Regions from separate parts of the Paenibacillus rhizovicinus genome, predicted to be linked through region 2. Evidence: predicted binding sites of a transcription regulator. Region 2 holds the regulator's gene; the other holds the start of a gene.

Region 1 (7,922 bases), 1.2 Mb from region 2:
GAACAACAATGGAGCCTAGTCGCAAGGCGGTCAATTTACTTCCCGATTTCTCTGGCGAAGCGTGGCAATCGTGGGTGCCGCGTCCAGAGCTTGCGCCTGTATTCGACAAGCGATTCGACGGCGATCGGACGCAGTTGTGCATTTCAGGCGAAGGGCGTTTCGAGGCTTACGGTGCATGGTGGTGCGAAATTTCCGGCATCGAGGGCGGCGCTGCGTATAACCTAATGGCGGCATACGGGTCAGAAGGGACCGGCAGCCACGCGGTGAGCATCAATATGATCGTGACGTGGATGGATAACAACCGGAACTGGCTGCGGCGCGAATATGTCGATGACTATGCGGTACGCGAAGACGGGCTAAGCGAGCTGAACAAAACCGTTCAAGCCCCTTCGGGAGCGCACGCGGCGAAAGTTGAACTTGAATATCGCTGGTCGGCCGCGGGCAAGGTGTTCTGGCAGAAGGCAGCGATAACCGCAGGCCAAATGGCGCAGCGTAAGAAAGTGAAGATCGTGACGACTTATATTTCCCCCAATACGGAAAATCGGCACCAGCTGTCCGACAACCTGCAGTGCATGTTGGATACGATCGAGAGAGCCGGAGAACTCCAGCCTGATCTCATCTGTTTCTCGGAAACCATGTACGACCGCTGTTCGGGCTATCCGCCCACGGAAGTCGCCCAAGCGATTCCCGGCGAATTGACGCAGGCGATCGGCGGCAAAGCCAAGCAGGTCCGGTCCTACGTCGTGTTCAATATGCATGAAAGAGAAGGCGGCTGCGTTTACAATACCAGCATTTTATTCGATCGGAACGGCGACATCGCCGGAAAATACCGCAAAACCCATTTGCCTCTGTTCGAAGCGCAAGACGGGATCACGCCAGGGAACGACTATCCGGTATTCGATACGGATTTCGGTAAAGTCGGTCTGCTCGTCTGCTGGGATATTTCGTTCCCGGAACCTGCGCGCCTGCTCCGATTGAAAGGGGCGGAAATCGTCTGCCTGTCGACGGCCGGCGAAGGGCGGGCCCAGCAAATCGCCAGAGCGGTCGATAATGGCCTGTATCTGGTCGTATCCGGCATCAACGGAGCGATTATCGTGGACGGGAATGGCGAATCCATGAGCGATCCCGCCAGCAAACCAAGCCGGATCATCAATCCCGCAGGGGAAGTGCTTGAAGAAATCGGACGTCATGATAATGGGATTGCGTGCGCCGAGATTGATCTGAATCGAAGATTCGAGGAGTTCTGGATGTCCGTCGGACCCGCGTACGGGGAAGCGCGAAGTTTATTCGGCAGGGAACGCAGGCCGGACACGTACGCGATGTTAGCTCAAAGCCAGGCAACTAACGAATAGATAACGGAGGGAAAGAGAGATGGAGTTGACTTATCGGCAGAAGCAGCAATTGATCGAGCAGGGCTATGTGAAGATTCCGGGCGTCGTTCCGAAAATCATGGTTCGGGAAGCGATGAAGGCGATCAACCATGCCCTAGGCAAAGGCGTTCCGGACGGGCAGCACGGCGCGAATTATTGCAAGGAGCTTGAGAACAAGCCCTGCATCACGGACCTGTATAACCGCACGCCGGCCAAAGCGATCCTCGATTCGCTGGTCGGGGAGGATGAATACCATCCGATCGGCATGGGACAAATCGCGCTTCGATTCCCGAGCTACATGGATAACCCGCCGGATGATCTCGGGGCGCATCTGGACGGCGTTCTCCGCGTCAAGGATAGCATCGCGCAGAACTTCACGGCGCTTGTCGGCGTCGTTCTGTCCGATCAAAGCGAGCCGGATCACGGGAATTTCACGGTGTATCCGGGCACCCACAAGGCATACGAGCAATATTTCCAGGAGCATGGCGCGGAAGTGCTGTTCCGCGATGAAGGGTTTCGCACGATGCATCGCTCGGCGAACGTTCCGCTTCCGAAGCCGGTTCAATTGACGGGCGAGCCCGGGGACTTGATCATCACGCATTACCAATTGATCCATGCGGGCGGCATCAACCTGTCGGACCGGATCCGGTATTCGATTTATTTCCGGGTGGATCATAAGGAGCGCCGCAACGATTGGCAAACGCCGCTCGTCGACATGTGGCGCCACTGGCCCGGCATCCGGTAGGCGCTGACGGGACCGGAGGCGGTAGCCGGAAGGGATCGTACGGGGAGAATGCCGATCCGTTTCGTGAAATAATGACAACGCATTCATCATCGTTATGATGGTTCGAAATCGACAACTCCCTGCGCGCAAATTAGCCGTGCGACGACGCCAGCGGCGGTTCGGAACGAAGACAACGTTCTGAACCGCCGCTTTTTTGCCGTTCCCGGGCGGCTGCGGAAATCGGTACGAGCAGGGAGATTTTTCCCTTGCATTGGGAACGTACATTCGGTATATAATAAGAACATACGAACATATATTCGCTTTCTCGAGGGGGTTCATAGATGTCGAGGCAAATTTTCCTGATCGACGGACAGTCCTTCTACGCTTCTGTGGAGAAGGCGGCCCATCCGGAATATCGCGACAAACCGGTTGCCGTCGGAGACCCTGTAAGGATGAACGGCATCGTGCTCGCCGCATGTCCGATCGCCAAGTCGCGCGGCGTGACGACGGCGTCGCGCGTCGGGGAGGCAATGGCGCTATGCCCTGACCTTGTCGTCATTCGGCCCCGAATGGGGACGTATATCCAGATCTCTTTATTGATTACCCGCATCTTCGAATCATATACGGAGCTCGTGGAGCCGTACAGCATCGACGAACAGTTCTTGGACGTAACGGGTTCGCTCGCCTTCTTTGGCGGTTCGCCGAAGGAGCTGGCCGCGCGGATTCAGCAGCACGTGCTGCAATCGACCGGCGTCTGGTCGCGGGTCGGCATCGGGCCGACGAAGATTCTGGCGAAGATGGCGACCGACAACTATGCGAAGAAGAACGACGAGGGCGTGTTCGAGCTGTCCTACGACAAGCTGGAGTCTACGCTCTGGACGCTGCCTGTGCACCAGATGTTCATGGTCGCTTCCGCAATGACCAGGCACTTCACCCGGATGGGCTTATCTTGCATCGGCGACATCGCCCGGATGGATTTTGCTGAATTCAAGCGGCGCATGCGGCGCGAGATGGGCAAGCAGAGCGATATTCAAGCAGGGTACTACTGGCAGACCGCCCGAGGAATCGATCCAAGTCCCGTGGAACCCGGCATCCGGCGCCAGCTCAAGTCCGTCAGCCACGGCAAGGCGCTGCGCTGGAACCTCTACCGCGAGCTGAAGGATATCGAGGTCGTGCTGCTGGAACTGGTCGTGGAGGTGTGTCAGCGTACGCGGCGCAATCGCTTCCTGGGGTCGGTCGTATCCGTGGCCGCGGCGGAAACCGACGGCGTCCGCTCCTGCTGGTTCAGCCGGCAGGTGACGTTACAGCAGCCGACGTCCTTGAGCCACGAAGTGGCGTCCGCCGCGCTGACACTGTTCCGGGAGCATTGGCACGGGCTGCCGGTCAGCCGGCTCAGCATTGCCTTGTCGCAGCTGACGGATGACAACGTCATTCAGTTGACACTGTTCGAGGACCGCTCCCGCGCCTATTGCAAGGAGCGGACCATCGACGCCATTAAAGAACGGTATGGAAGCACGGCTATCATGCGCGCCTCGTCATTGTTGGAGTCCGGCGTGGCGCGGGAAAGGGCGGAACAAATTGGAGGACACTACAAATGAGCAGGCTGGACGGCAACGAGCGCTGGAAATCCAAAATGTTATTGACCGAGCACGTGGAGCGGTACGACGAGCATCACGCGGACGGGGACGCGCAGGGCGCCGTATCCGCCGTGCAGGAGCGCGCGCCTAGGGAACGGAACATCATTACGACAGAGGAGCGGGCGATGCTGCGCGACTTTATCCTGCTGCCCCATATGGAGAAGATGGTGGAGAAGAGCATTGCCGACGTGGAGAACGGCACGAATATTCTCAGGCGCGCGCATCTGATGGCCGGACAGAAGATTCTGGACCGGATCGTGAAGGACTTGTACGGCTTGCGGCGGGAGCTGAAGCAGCGGAACATCCGGATTTTGAACGAGGAGCATGCGGACCTTGTCGTCTATCACCGCTACTTCTGCCGCGGCTACGAGGATCGCTTCGGCATGACGCGGGACGTGATGCGCTCCGAGATCAGCGTGAGGCTGGCCCGGTATACCTCCGAGCTGGCGGCGCTGCTGAAGGAAGGCGCCATGAAGTAAGCTGCCTATAGTCGCTTGCAATCGCGTGCCTTACCCGAGGGAGCCTGTCCATGACGGGCTCCCTTTGTGCGTTTATTCGATCCATGCGCGGTTATCCGGCTTCCGCCGAAGAGGCAGCGAAGCCGCTCGCGGGTCGGGGGGATAATCGCGGTGCCGGGAGATTAAGATTGAACATGAAGGAAGAGGCATGTAAGATTAGAGGAGAGGCATGTAAGATTAGACATACCAACAGCAAGAAGAAAGGCGCACCATGTGGACCTATACCGTACAATTAGTTCGTGATTTATCGCCTGGCGTGAAGCGTTTCATCGCGACGGAAAGCTTATTCGGCATCGGGGCGGGAATATTGGGCTTGATTCTGAATTTGCATCTCTTGGAGCTGGGCTTCTCCAAGGCTTTCATTGGCCAGATTACGTCGCTGGGAGCGCTGACGGTCGGCTTGACCAGTCTGCCCGCCGGCTTGATCGTCAAACGCGTCGGGCGCAAAACGACGCTTGTGTCCGGAATGATGCTGGCTTTTGCCGCGCTGATCTTATTCGGAATCGGCACGACCGCGGAGACGGTCATCGCCGCGCAGCTGATTTGGTCGCTTGGCATCACGGCGGTCGTCAATTCGGAAATCCAGCTTATTTTCCAATATTGCCGCAGCAAGAAGGAAGAGACGAGCGCCTACTCCCTGCTGTTCGCCGTGTTTACGTTCTTCACCGGCGTCGGCACGTGGCTGGCCGGTTATTTGCCGGATTGGCTGCCGGGCCATACGACGCTATACCAGTATGCGTTCTTCGCGGCTGGCGCCTGTCTGGCAAGCGCGGGCATTCTGCGCGGACTGCTGCTTCCGTCGACGCATGCAAGGGCGGAAATCGCCGCGGGCGCAGAGGATAACGGCACCGGCCAGGCCAAGCCGCCAGTTCCATCGGAGCCGTCAGGAGCGCCCGGGCATTCCGGCCGGGCTTCGGAGGCAGCGAAGGCCGCAAAGCCGCAGAAAGCAAAAGGAAAAGCCTTCAATTTCCTGCTGCTGCTATCGCTGCTGATCTTCATCTCCGGCTTCATGTTCGGGCTGCTGAGCCCGTTCCTGAACGTCATTCTGAAGTTCAGGTACGACATGGAAGACAGCATGATTTCCGGCTTGCTCGCGCTGTCGGGTTTCTTCTTCTTCGTCGGCTCCATCACGATGCCGTACATCGTCGAGCGCTGGGGCAGCCGCAAGACGTTCGTCATCTTGTTCCTCTATAACGCGCTGATCGTGGCGCTGATGGCGATGGTCATGCCGGCTGCGCTGTTCGCGGTTCTGCTGCTCATTCGCGGGACGGGGTTTACGATGCTCAACAATTTGATGGACAGCGAATGCATGTCGGCTGTCAGCGAGGACGACCGCAACTTGTTCGCGGGAATGAGAACGGTATCGCGCAGTATCGGCAATACGATCGCGTCGTATTGGGCGGGCTATATTTTGGCGGGCGATCATTATTATTTGCCCTTCCTGTTGACGGCGGCATCCGTCCTCGCCGGCTATGCCGTGTATGCCAAGTTCGTGCAAGGGAAGCTGGATCACCATCATCAAGCGATGACTTGACGCGGCTGGACGGCTGTCGTTCATGCCCGCAGGAGGAGCGATGACCATGGATCGCAAGGTTCCGGAGACAATCACCCGCAGGGCGTTCTTGAGCACGACCGCCAAAGCAGTGATCGGCGCAGCCGGGCTGGCAGCCGGCAGTTCCGGATTGTTCTATTACGGGGCAGTGAAGCACCGGACGATCGGCAGCGACGCGCCTCCGAACAATATCGTGAAGCTCGGCGAGATAGCTGATCTGAAGCTGCTGCGCGGCGTGGCGAAAGTGGCTTACGAGGCAACGTACATCGATGCATGGTACACGAAACCGGTGAGCGGCTTCGTCTATGTCACGGTCGGCGAGAGCGGTCAGCTGCTCATTATGTCGCCCGCTTGCAGCCATTTGGGCTGTACGGTCGTGCCGGCGTCGGATGCGCAGCAGGACGGGAACAAGAACATGTTCTTCTGGTGCCCCTGCCATGGGGCGGGCTTTGACAGCGAGGGCGGCGCGGTTTATGCAGTTAAGCGGGGCTTGGATACGTATGAACCGATTATTTCGGACGGCAGCGTATATTTCGATATCATGAAGCCAATGCCAGGCGCAACGATCGATTAGTTATGGTGTAGTAGCAGCAGAAAACAGAAAATGAAAGCAGACGCAGGCGAAAAGAGCAAAAACAAATCATCGGCAAGGAGCGTGCGGCATGAACAGTAAAGAACGATTTTCCGATCGGGTGGATACCTACGTCAAATATCGTCCGAGCTATCCGGCGGAGGCGATTGATTATTTGTACGGCGAAGTCGGTTTGAATGCCGGATCGACAGTTGCGGATATCGGCGCAGGAACGGGAATCTTCTCCCGGCTGCTCCTTGAACGCGGAAGCGAAGTCATTGCGGTAGAGCCTAATGGCGAGATGCGCTCGGCCGCGGTCGAGGCGCTGTCGGAAGCGCCGAACTTTCATGCGGCAGCCGGTTCTGCCGAAGAGACGACGCTTGCGGAGCATGCCGTCGATTTCATCGTCTGCGCCCAGTCGTTCCATTGGTTCGACCGGACCGCGGCGCAGGCGGAATTCCACCGGATCTTGAAGCCCGGCGGCAAAGCGGCGCTGATCTGGAATTCACGGTTGACGCAAGGCACGCCGTTCAGGGAAGGGTACGACCTGCTCCTGAAGAATTACGGGACGGATTACGAGAAAATGACGCATAAGAACATTTCGTCGGCCGACCTGGCCGCATTCTTCAAGCCGGGCAACATGCGGGAAGCGCGCTTCACGATGAGCCAGTCGTTCGATTTCGAAGGCCTGAAAGGGCGGCTGCTGTCTTCCTCCTACTCGCCGATGCCGGGTCACCCGAACTATGAACCGTTGATCGCGGGGCTGCGGGAGCTGTTCGACAGGACGAGCGTAAACGGGGAAATCGATTTCGACTACGAGACGGAAGTGTATTGGGGCGAAGTTTAAATCCCGCGTCGGCCGCGAGCGGAGCTCGTTTGCCGGCGGCGACTCCTGCCCGAGGATGGCAACCGCCCGGGGAGAATACGAATTTTCGAAGGGGGGCCCGCATGGCGCCTATTTGGTTCGATCCCGCCGCCCTCACGGTCAGCTGCGGACCGGAAACCGCGACGCTGCTCGCCCAGGAGTATGCGCTGCTTAAATTCCTGTACGACCGGCGCGGACAGGTGTTCTCGCGCGAGCAGCTGCTCGACCGCGTCTGGCCGGACCGCTACCCGGACGAGCGGACCGTGGACGACCATATCTACCGTATCCGCCGGAAGCTCGTCCGCCTGCCGCAGCTCGAAGTCGTGACCGTGCGAGGCAGCGGCTACTGCCTGCGGATGGCAGAAGCGGCCGCGGCGCCGAACCCGTCCTTCATGGACGAGGAAATCCGTTCCTCCGTGCAGGGCCTCTTCCGCAAGTACCACCTTTTCGGCCAAGGGCGCTCCATGCTGACGCTGGCCGCGCAGCAGGATGCGCTCGGCATCGAGGTAGACGCTTTCTATGAGGTATACCTGCACTTCATCCGGGGCGACCTGACATGGTTTCTGCATACGGACGAGGTCCCGCGGGCCCATCGGCTGTATTGGGTGCTGCTGTTCTACGCCTACGCGGCGGACGCGCGCGAAAGCCTGGCGATGTTCGAGCGGGCATTGGAGCTGGACGTGCT
Region 2 (7,922 bases):
ACGCTGCGGCTTGTACAGCTTCAAGGATGGCAAAGTTTTTGTCCGAGGAACGAAGCGCCCAGGAGCTTTCTCCTTGCTTCGACGTCAAACGGCCGCTGGTCGGCTCTTCATGGGTGTAGCGTCCGGTCAGGAACCCGCCGCCGAGCGGAGCCCAAGGAATAATGCCGATGTTCTCCTCCAGGCAGAGCGACAGCATTTCACGGTCCATTTCTCTGCTGACAAGACTGTACTGCGGCTGAATGGAAATAAACCTGGCAAACCGGTCGCGGTCGCTGACGGCCAGAGACTTCATCAACTGCCAGGCGAAGAAGTTCGAGCAGCCGATATAGCGCACCTTGCCTGCCGAGATCAGATCATCCAACGCACGAAGCGTCTCGTCAATCGGCGTTGCCTGGTCCCAAACATGCACCTGATAGAGATCGATATAATCGGTATCCAGCCGTTTCAGGCTCGCTTCGACCGCATCCATGATATGTTTGCGCGAAAGGCCGCCGCTGTTCGGACGTTCTCCCGTCATCATCCGGACTTTCGTGGCAAGCACGACTTCCGAACGACGATTCTTGATTGCTTTCCCCACGATTTCTTCCGAACGGCCTTGCACGTACACATTGGCCGTATCGAGGAAATTACCGCCCCGGTCCAGAAAATCGTGCATCATCGTAATGGAATCCGCTTCGCTCGTCGTATTGCCGAAGGTCATCGTACCCAAGCATAGTTCCGAAACCGCTAGCCCGCTCCGGCCCAATAGCCGATATTGCATTTGCGTTCCCCTCCTATTATTAGGTAACGTTGCGCACCGCTTGCTGTCCAATCGTACGAAGTACCGGTGCATATCACGTCCGTTAAACGATCATGCTGATCGATTAATGCTTGATCGAACCCCCGCCGCCGTCATTGCCTTCTTCGTCTTCCGCCCACTTGATCGTATCCAGCTGGTTGCGGAAATTGCTCTTGAAATTGTCCAGATAAATACGACGAAGCTCGTCGCGCTCCGCCACTTCCTCCGGCGTTAAGCCGACGGACTTGTTTTTTCTTGAAAGCTCGTTAATTCGAGCGATGATTTTCTCCATTCTATGAATAGCTCCTCTCATCATTTTGGCCAACATCACATTCTTTACTTTGACATTTTTAAACGTCCATTGTCAAGGCGAAAGCCCCCTTACTAAGCGCAACGGCGCAGTGATTGCCGACAAAATAGAAAGAGACCGAAACGGACATCCGTTCGGTCTCAAGACTCTATTGCATGCCAAGCCAATTAACTGCCGGCAGGAACGATAAGCGTCTGTCCGGCTTCCAGCTCGCTGGAGCTTAAATTGTTCCGCTTCTGCAAGTCGAATACGGTGCGGCGGATATCCTCGCCGTCTTTACGAACCGTGCTTGCAATTCCCCATAACGTATCGCCGGAATTGACGACGATGACTTGTTCTTCCGCGCTCGGTTCGGCAGGACGTTCTCCGTCGGCATGTCCCGTTAATAAGGACAGACCGACGAACAACAACACAAAGAATAATGAAGCACCTGCTAACCGGACGAGTATGCGTTCGACAGCACGGTCTTTCCGTGAACCGCGGACTTGACGTCCTTTAGTAGAATTTTCTTTATAAGCAGTTGAGTATGAAGATATTGTTTGCATCATGATCAGCACCCCAAACGTTTGTTCTGTTATCGTGAACTCAGAATAACACGAACATCCGTTTGCAGTCAACAACTTTTAGAACGTTTGTTCGCACGAAAATACGAACTTGTGTTTCTCGAACTTATGTTTGTACGAACTCCGGTTCTGTGCTATAATTTTACACAAATGAACCTTTGGAGTGATTCCGGTGTCGAAACTTTCAAACCGCCAGCAGGCGATACTAGAATTCATCAAGGCGGAAGTTCGGGATAAAGGCTATCCGCCTTCTGTTCGCGAGATCGGCGAAGCGGTCGGACTGGCTTCCAGTTCTACCGTTCACGGTCACCTGGACCGTTTGGAGAAGAAGGGCCTGATTCGCCGCGACCCGACGAAGCCGCGCGCAATCGAGATTTTGGACGGCGAAGACAACGAACTTCCGTTCCCGCTCGCGATTGCCAAAGTGCCTGTCGTCGGTAAAGTTACCGCCGGCGTACCGATTACCGCAACGGAGAATATCGAAGAATACTTCCCGCTTCCGGCTGACAAAGTCGGCGACGATACCGTATTCATCCTTAACGTAATCGGCGAGAGCATGATCGAAGCCGGCATTCACGACGGCGACTACGTAATCGTCCGCCAGCAGCAGAACGCCTCCAACGGCGATATCGTCGTAGCCATGACGGAAGACGACGAAGCGACAGTCAAGACCTTCTATAAAGAGAAGGATCATATTCGTCTGCAGCCGGAGAACTCCACGATGGAACCGATCCGTCTGCGCAATGTCAGTATTCTCGGCAAAGTTATTGGACTCTTTCGCGATATCCACTAAATGCGGCATCAATAAGGGCAGTCACCGGCTTTTCCAAGCGCGGTAGCTGCCCTTTCTCGTTCTCGCTAGTTCGCTTCTTGTCCGTTAACCTACGATTTCCCGGAACAATAAATTACGATAAGCGAACGTGCTGCTCGTATATTTAAAGTTCAGCTCCACCCCCGAGAAACGGACCTCTATGGTTTTCAATGCCTTCGTTGTCACCTGTTGTCGAATAAGGCAGCGAACGCGAGAAACATGATTGGCGTTGATCGCTTCGGCCAGCGCGGATGCATATGCTGTCGAACGCGCGAGCTTACGGTAGAACGGAAGAACGGCTCTCGATATAGCCCGATTAATAGGCGTCGAGAACGTGAACTGCGTCGTGCCCGGCGGTATCGTCGTACCGTTCGAATATTGCTGAATCGGTTCGGGGAACGCAAAGTCAATGAAATAACCGATGCCGTTCACAGAGAAGCTGTCGTACTTCGCCATCGGCGCAACCGATTTGAACATGGCGATCAGCGTATCCAGATCTCCCTGCCTCACTGCTTTCGACCATCTCAAGGCAAAGCTCTGATTCCGAGCGATCTTGCTGTACAAGGGGATCATCATGGAAGCGACCCGGGAGAGAATGTAACCGGGAATACGAATCGTTCCGCTCCTCGCATTGCTTTTACCGCCCATACTCGTCTCACCCTCTTCATTAAGCCTAATGTGGCATCATATGCGGCAGATGTCTTACGAGTGAGAATATGCCCGCCGCTCAAGCATCTATCGACCCGTTCCCTTTCAACGCAAAAAGGCATCCGATCCAATCGGATGCCTTCTGCAGCAACGTCTTAAACGTTCACAAACCGCCGCAATCTTATAAACTAGCAGATCTCATTTAACTATGCAGCATCATCCACCTGTATTATTCAGGCAGTGGATACGTTCTAAGATCGGGAAGTTCGTCGCGCGTAACGGTGAAAGGATGACGATACACGTTGTTCAACATTTCCCGTTCGGTATATTGATCGGAAACGACGATCTGACCGTCTTCCTGCTTGTGCAGAAATTGTCCATACCACGTACAATTCCACGACCAGAGCGCGCCGTCGGCAATCATCCGATCCGGATCGGCAAGCGGCCCGTTCTCGGATAATGCGATGATTTTGGCTGCTTCCGTATAGCTTAATGCCTGCCGGAAACGTTCGACATTCGATTGATAGTTCTGTTCGGGCGAATAAATATCTTCCCCAATAATGTCCACGAATTCATCGCCCGGGTACCAGTCCTTGGCTTGTCCATTCCACACCCAGATGAGGTTATGCAGTCCATGCAGCCGAGTCATTCGGTCGTGCATCAGCTTCCATAATTGAATGCATGGTTCGGCTCCTTTGGCACCCCACCAGAACCAGCTGCCCGATGCTTCATGAAGCGGTCTCCATAACACGGGTACGCCGGCATCTCGCAGCTGCGAGAGCAGCCCGGAGATAACATCGATATCGCGCAGCAGCAGCGCATAATCCTCTGACGAAGGATCGGCCATCGCTTTAGCGAGATCGAAGGTCGTCGCCGATGTGTAGAACCCGCGGTGCCAGCCATTGTCCGGCGGCAGATCGACCAGATCCTTCGGCGCATTCCAATGCCAGCAGAAGGTGACGATCCCTCCTGCCTCCCACCATTTCAAGGCAAGCGCAGTATCGGTTCCGACGGCTCCCCGTTCCGTGCGGGACGGCGAATCGTTCATGAAATCGAATCCTCCGACAGCCGGATAAGTACCCGTCTCGCGAAGAATCACTTCCATCTCCGGAGTCGAATTGACGCCGATCTGCTGTCCTGTCAACATGCGCTTGCCGTAAGTATCGCACAAGTAAGCCATAAGCCTCTTCGCGCAATCATCCGCTTGCGGATCGATCAATTTCGGTTCAACTCGAAAACGGTGTCCCCAATCATATGCCATCCGGTTCCCTCTCCTCGCGACTAACGTTATTTCCGCGTAATCGTAAACGCAATATCTTTCTGTATCGACGCAGGCGCTTTCATGACAAGCGATCCGTCCTTCGCTTTCACGGCGTTCTCGCCAATGGCCGTACCGGTCCAAGGGTCGTACCATACGACCGTATATGAGCCATCTTCCCAATTCATCAGGTTCACATTCTTGCCGCCTGCTTCGCCTTTCTCGGTAAGCAGCCAGCCGAAAGACAGCTTCTTGCCTTGCATGACCCATGTTTGCCCCTTTGAAGCTGCATCCACTTCGGTATTCACGGGGATCCGCGGTTCATGGAAATCAATCTTTGCGGCGAACGCGGCTAGAACTTTCATCTGCGCAAACATTTCATCGCTGACGTGATCGAAATCCCACCAGACCGGTATCGAAGCCAGTCCGTTCGTCAGCGATACCCATATCGCCTGGTGATATTTCTCCGTATCGACGATATTGCCGGTTTCGCCGATCATAAGCGGCTTCTCGTAGCTGTCCCACCGTTTACGAATATCCTTGGCAAACGAGTCATAGCTGAAATTATAGTAATTTTCCCGATCGGCCAGATCGAGCGTCCGGTAAGCGAAGTCCCAATAATCCTGGCGATTGCCGGCCATGGAGCCCATCGTCGGATGACCGTACGGGTCATTCGCCTTGAAGTAGGCGTGTACCTTCGCTACCCAGGCATCCGTAACCTCGGTCGGGTTCTGCGTCCAGCCGTCCGTGCCGTTGATTTCGTCCACCAAATCCCAGATGCCGAGCGCCTGACTGTACCCCCAACGCGCGATGACGTATCGATAGAGCCGTTCCTGATACTTCCACATCTCTTGGCTGGAATAGAAATCCTTCGCCGGTCCAAGCGCCGAATACCCGTTCTGCGACCAGGTGTTCGGCCACCCTTCCAACTGATCGGTCAAGGAATCATGCGGCCAGATTACAAAGCTCATATGCAGCCCCCGCCGCTCGAACGCTGCGAGCAAATCATCCACGCGCTGCGCTTTCAACGGATCGATTTTGTCGACGCCGGCCTCGAAGGATTGCAGTTGATTTTTCCCGCCGCCATTGCCCTCGTTGTCGTAATTACCGTTCCAATAGGTAATCAGGTTGCCGCCGCTAGCCGCGATCTTATCCAGATTCTCGTCCGTGATGTTCCACGGATACGCAAGCCCAACGCCATAGAAACTAGAGCCGTTCCGATACTCCAAGTACCGTTTGTTCGATTGCGACAGCTGAATCCAGCCCGGACGGTCGGAAGCGGCCGCTTGGAATTCGCCTTCGATCTCGCTGCTCTTGTCGGCACCTCCATGGCCCGTTGCGCGGAACCGATAGGTCCACTTGCCTATCTCATCCGGTGCAAAGCGGAGCTTCCAATTCGCTTCGGTCTCGTCATAGAAGCCGTTAATATTCCACTTCTTGCCCGAAGGCGACGTTAACGCCATCGACAAGTCGATCTGGTCCGGATCGTAAGGATTATCGAAATCACCATCCAAATGCAAGGCAAGCTCAAACTTCTCATATAAGCCGACGTCAGTTGTATTCGCTTTCACATCGCGAATCAGAACTGCTTTTCCCTCTTTAGTTAAAGTCTCCCCTGCCTGAGCTTGGGGCTCAGACGGGGGAGACTTGTTCTCGCCGTTTATTAACGGCATGAATAGGAGAAGCGCCGCTGTAACTGTTAGGATCCCGCCGGCCGATAGGAGGACAAGCGTCCGTTTATTCAACCGTACTCCCCCTCGGGCCTTGAGATTAACCGACGACACCCGAACGTTCCACGCTCTCCACGAAGAAACGCTGCACGAACAGATACATCGCGATCAGTGGAGAAATGGCGAGCAGAATGCCCGTATCAACGATCATGGATACTTGGTTAGGATCCACCTTGACGTTCGTTCCGGTACCGATTCCCATGATGCCAGGCAAGTATTGGTTCACGTCTGCCGGCAGCGATGAGACCTTGATCGACATCAGATCGCTCGCGCTGTTGAACAGCGATGCATAGAAGATGTCGTTGTACTGCCACACGAACGCGAACAGGATAACCGTAATGAGTGGCGGAATCGCGTTTGGCAGCATGATCGTAAAGAAGGTGCGGATACCGCCAGCACCGTCGATAAGCGCCGCTTCTTCGATTTCTGCCGGCATGCCGCGGAAGAACTGCCGGAAGATGTAAATGTACAAGCCGGACTTCAACCCATTGGCGAAGGCTGCCGTAATCAGCGAAGGGCCGTACGTATTCAACATGTTGATGCCTTCTTTTCCGGTCGCGAGATGAATGATGCCGAGAATATCAAACGCGCGGAAGTGAATGTACATCGGAACCATCAGCGTGCTGGTCGGAATCAAGATGGTCAATACGACGAGCGTGAATAGGATATTCTTCCCCGGAAAATTAAATCTTGCAAAGCCGTACCCGGCAAGCGAACACGAAGCGGCTTGCAGGAACGTCGTGGAAGCAGCGAATAGGAGCGTGTTCTTAAGCAATGGCCAATAATTAAGCACAGCCATGGCATACCGTACATTCTCCATCGTGAAATGAACGGGAATCATGTAGATCGTCGGGTTGTAGATGTCCATCTTATCCTTGAAGGCTACCGAGAGCTGTTGAAGGATCGGATAGAGAATGATAAACGAAATCCCAATGATCAGAATGTATCGAAATATCAACCATAACAGCGATACCGATTTATTGCGTGCTTTCTGCATCTGTATGAGGACAGCTTCGCTTTGCAGATCGGGAACTTTCATTGCCGTTCGCCTCCCATCCCATCAATTATAGTAGAACACTTTCCTAGAGACCAAGATGCCGACGATGATGAGCACGACACTGATGACAGCCGTATAAATCCACGACATCGCGGCGCTGAGCCCGAAGTTTTGTGCCTGGAATGCGGTGTTGTAGATCGTTGTCGTAACTTGGCTGTTCGTGAACGAATCGATGATCGTATAGATGATGTTCGTCAGAATTAATGGACTGACCATCGGAAACGTGATTTTCCAGAACGTCTCATAGGCCGTCGCGCCTTCCATCTTGGCGACTTCATACATGGAGATCGGAACGGATTGAAGCGCTGCAAGGAAGATCAGAATTTGAACGCCGGAGCTCTTGATGATCTCATAGATCCGCTGAACGGCACTTATGATGTAATCAATGAACCACATCGGCATGCCCGCGTCGGACAACGTGAATGCAAGCGATAACGGGTCAAAGCCATTCTGCTGCTGACCTAATTCCTTCGCGACTTCAGAACTGCCGGTCAGTTGAATGAGCCCGGATGTTTGGGCTGCGGCAATTGCTCCGGAAGCCAGTATGACCGGCAAGAAGAATACCGCGCGGGCGAATGGCCGTCCGACGAACTTGGTGTTCAGCAGCGTTGCCGTAAACAAGCTGAAAAACAAGATCATCGGCACGTTCCAAGCCATTTCGCTCAAGGACTGGGTCAGAATACGGTTGAAATTCGGATCGACCGACAACGCGTTCTTGAAGTTGCCCCAGCCGATGAAATCAAGCGTATAACCGCCTCCCGGGGCGA

The links. The regulator LexA, encoded in region 2, represses DNA repair genes until DNA is damaged. The targets are predictions, from matches to a motif close to CGAACATATGTTCG.
Region 1: GZH47_RS03125 (DNA polymerase IV) is a predicted target of LexA. The motif match lies at 2,401-2,414, and genes of this name have one in related genera.

Annotation. Positions count from the first base shown of each region.
Region 1 is NZ_CP048286.1:689,026-696,947, reverse strand. Features, by position in the region: gene GZH47_RS03135 (carbon-nitrogen hydrolase family protein) at 9-1,352, shown strand; gene GZH47_RS03130 (phytanoyl-CoA dioxygenase family protein) at 1,372-2,115, shown strand; gene GZH47_RS03125 (DNA polymerase IV) at 2,436-3,692, shown strand; gene GZH47_RS03120 (YhjD family protein) at 3,689-4,210, shown strand; gene GZH47_RS03115 (MFS transporter) at 4,461-5,783, shown strand; gene GZH47_RS03110 (QcrA and Rieske domain-containing protein) at 5,830-6,375, shown strand; gene GZH47_RS03105 (class I SAM-dependent methyltransferase) at 6,464-7,219, shown strand; gene GZH47_RS03100 (winged helix-turn-helix domain-containing protein) at 7,321-7,922, shown strand, end outside.
Region 2 is NZ_CP048286.1:6,583,917-6,591,838, reverse strand. Features, by position in the region: gene GZH47_RS29420 (aldo/keto reductase) at 1-760, opposite strand, end outside; gene GZH47_RS29415 (DUF896 domain-containing protein) at 864-1,070, opposite strand; gene GZH47_RS29410 (LysM peptidoglycan-binding domain-containing protein) at 1,256-1,501, opposite strand; gene lexA (transcriptional repressor LexA) at 1,824-2,444, shown strand; gene GZH47_RS29400 (hypothetical protein) at 2,529-3,110, opposite strand; gene GZH47_RS29395 (glycosyl hydrolase) at 3,340-4,371, opposite strand; gene GZH47_RS29390 (DUF5060 domain-containing protein) at 4,398-6,113, opposite strand; gene GZH47_RS29385 (carbohydrate ABC transporter permease) at 6,139-7,137, opposite strand; gene GZH47_RS29380 (carbohydrate ABC transporter permease) at 7,159-7,922, opposite strand, start outside.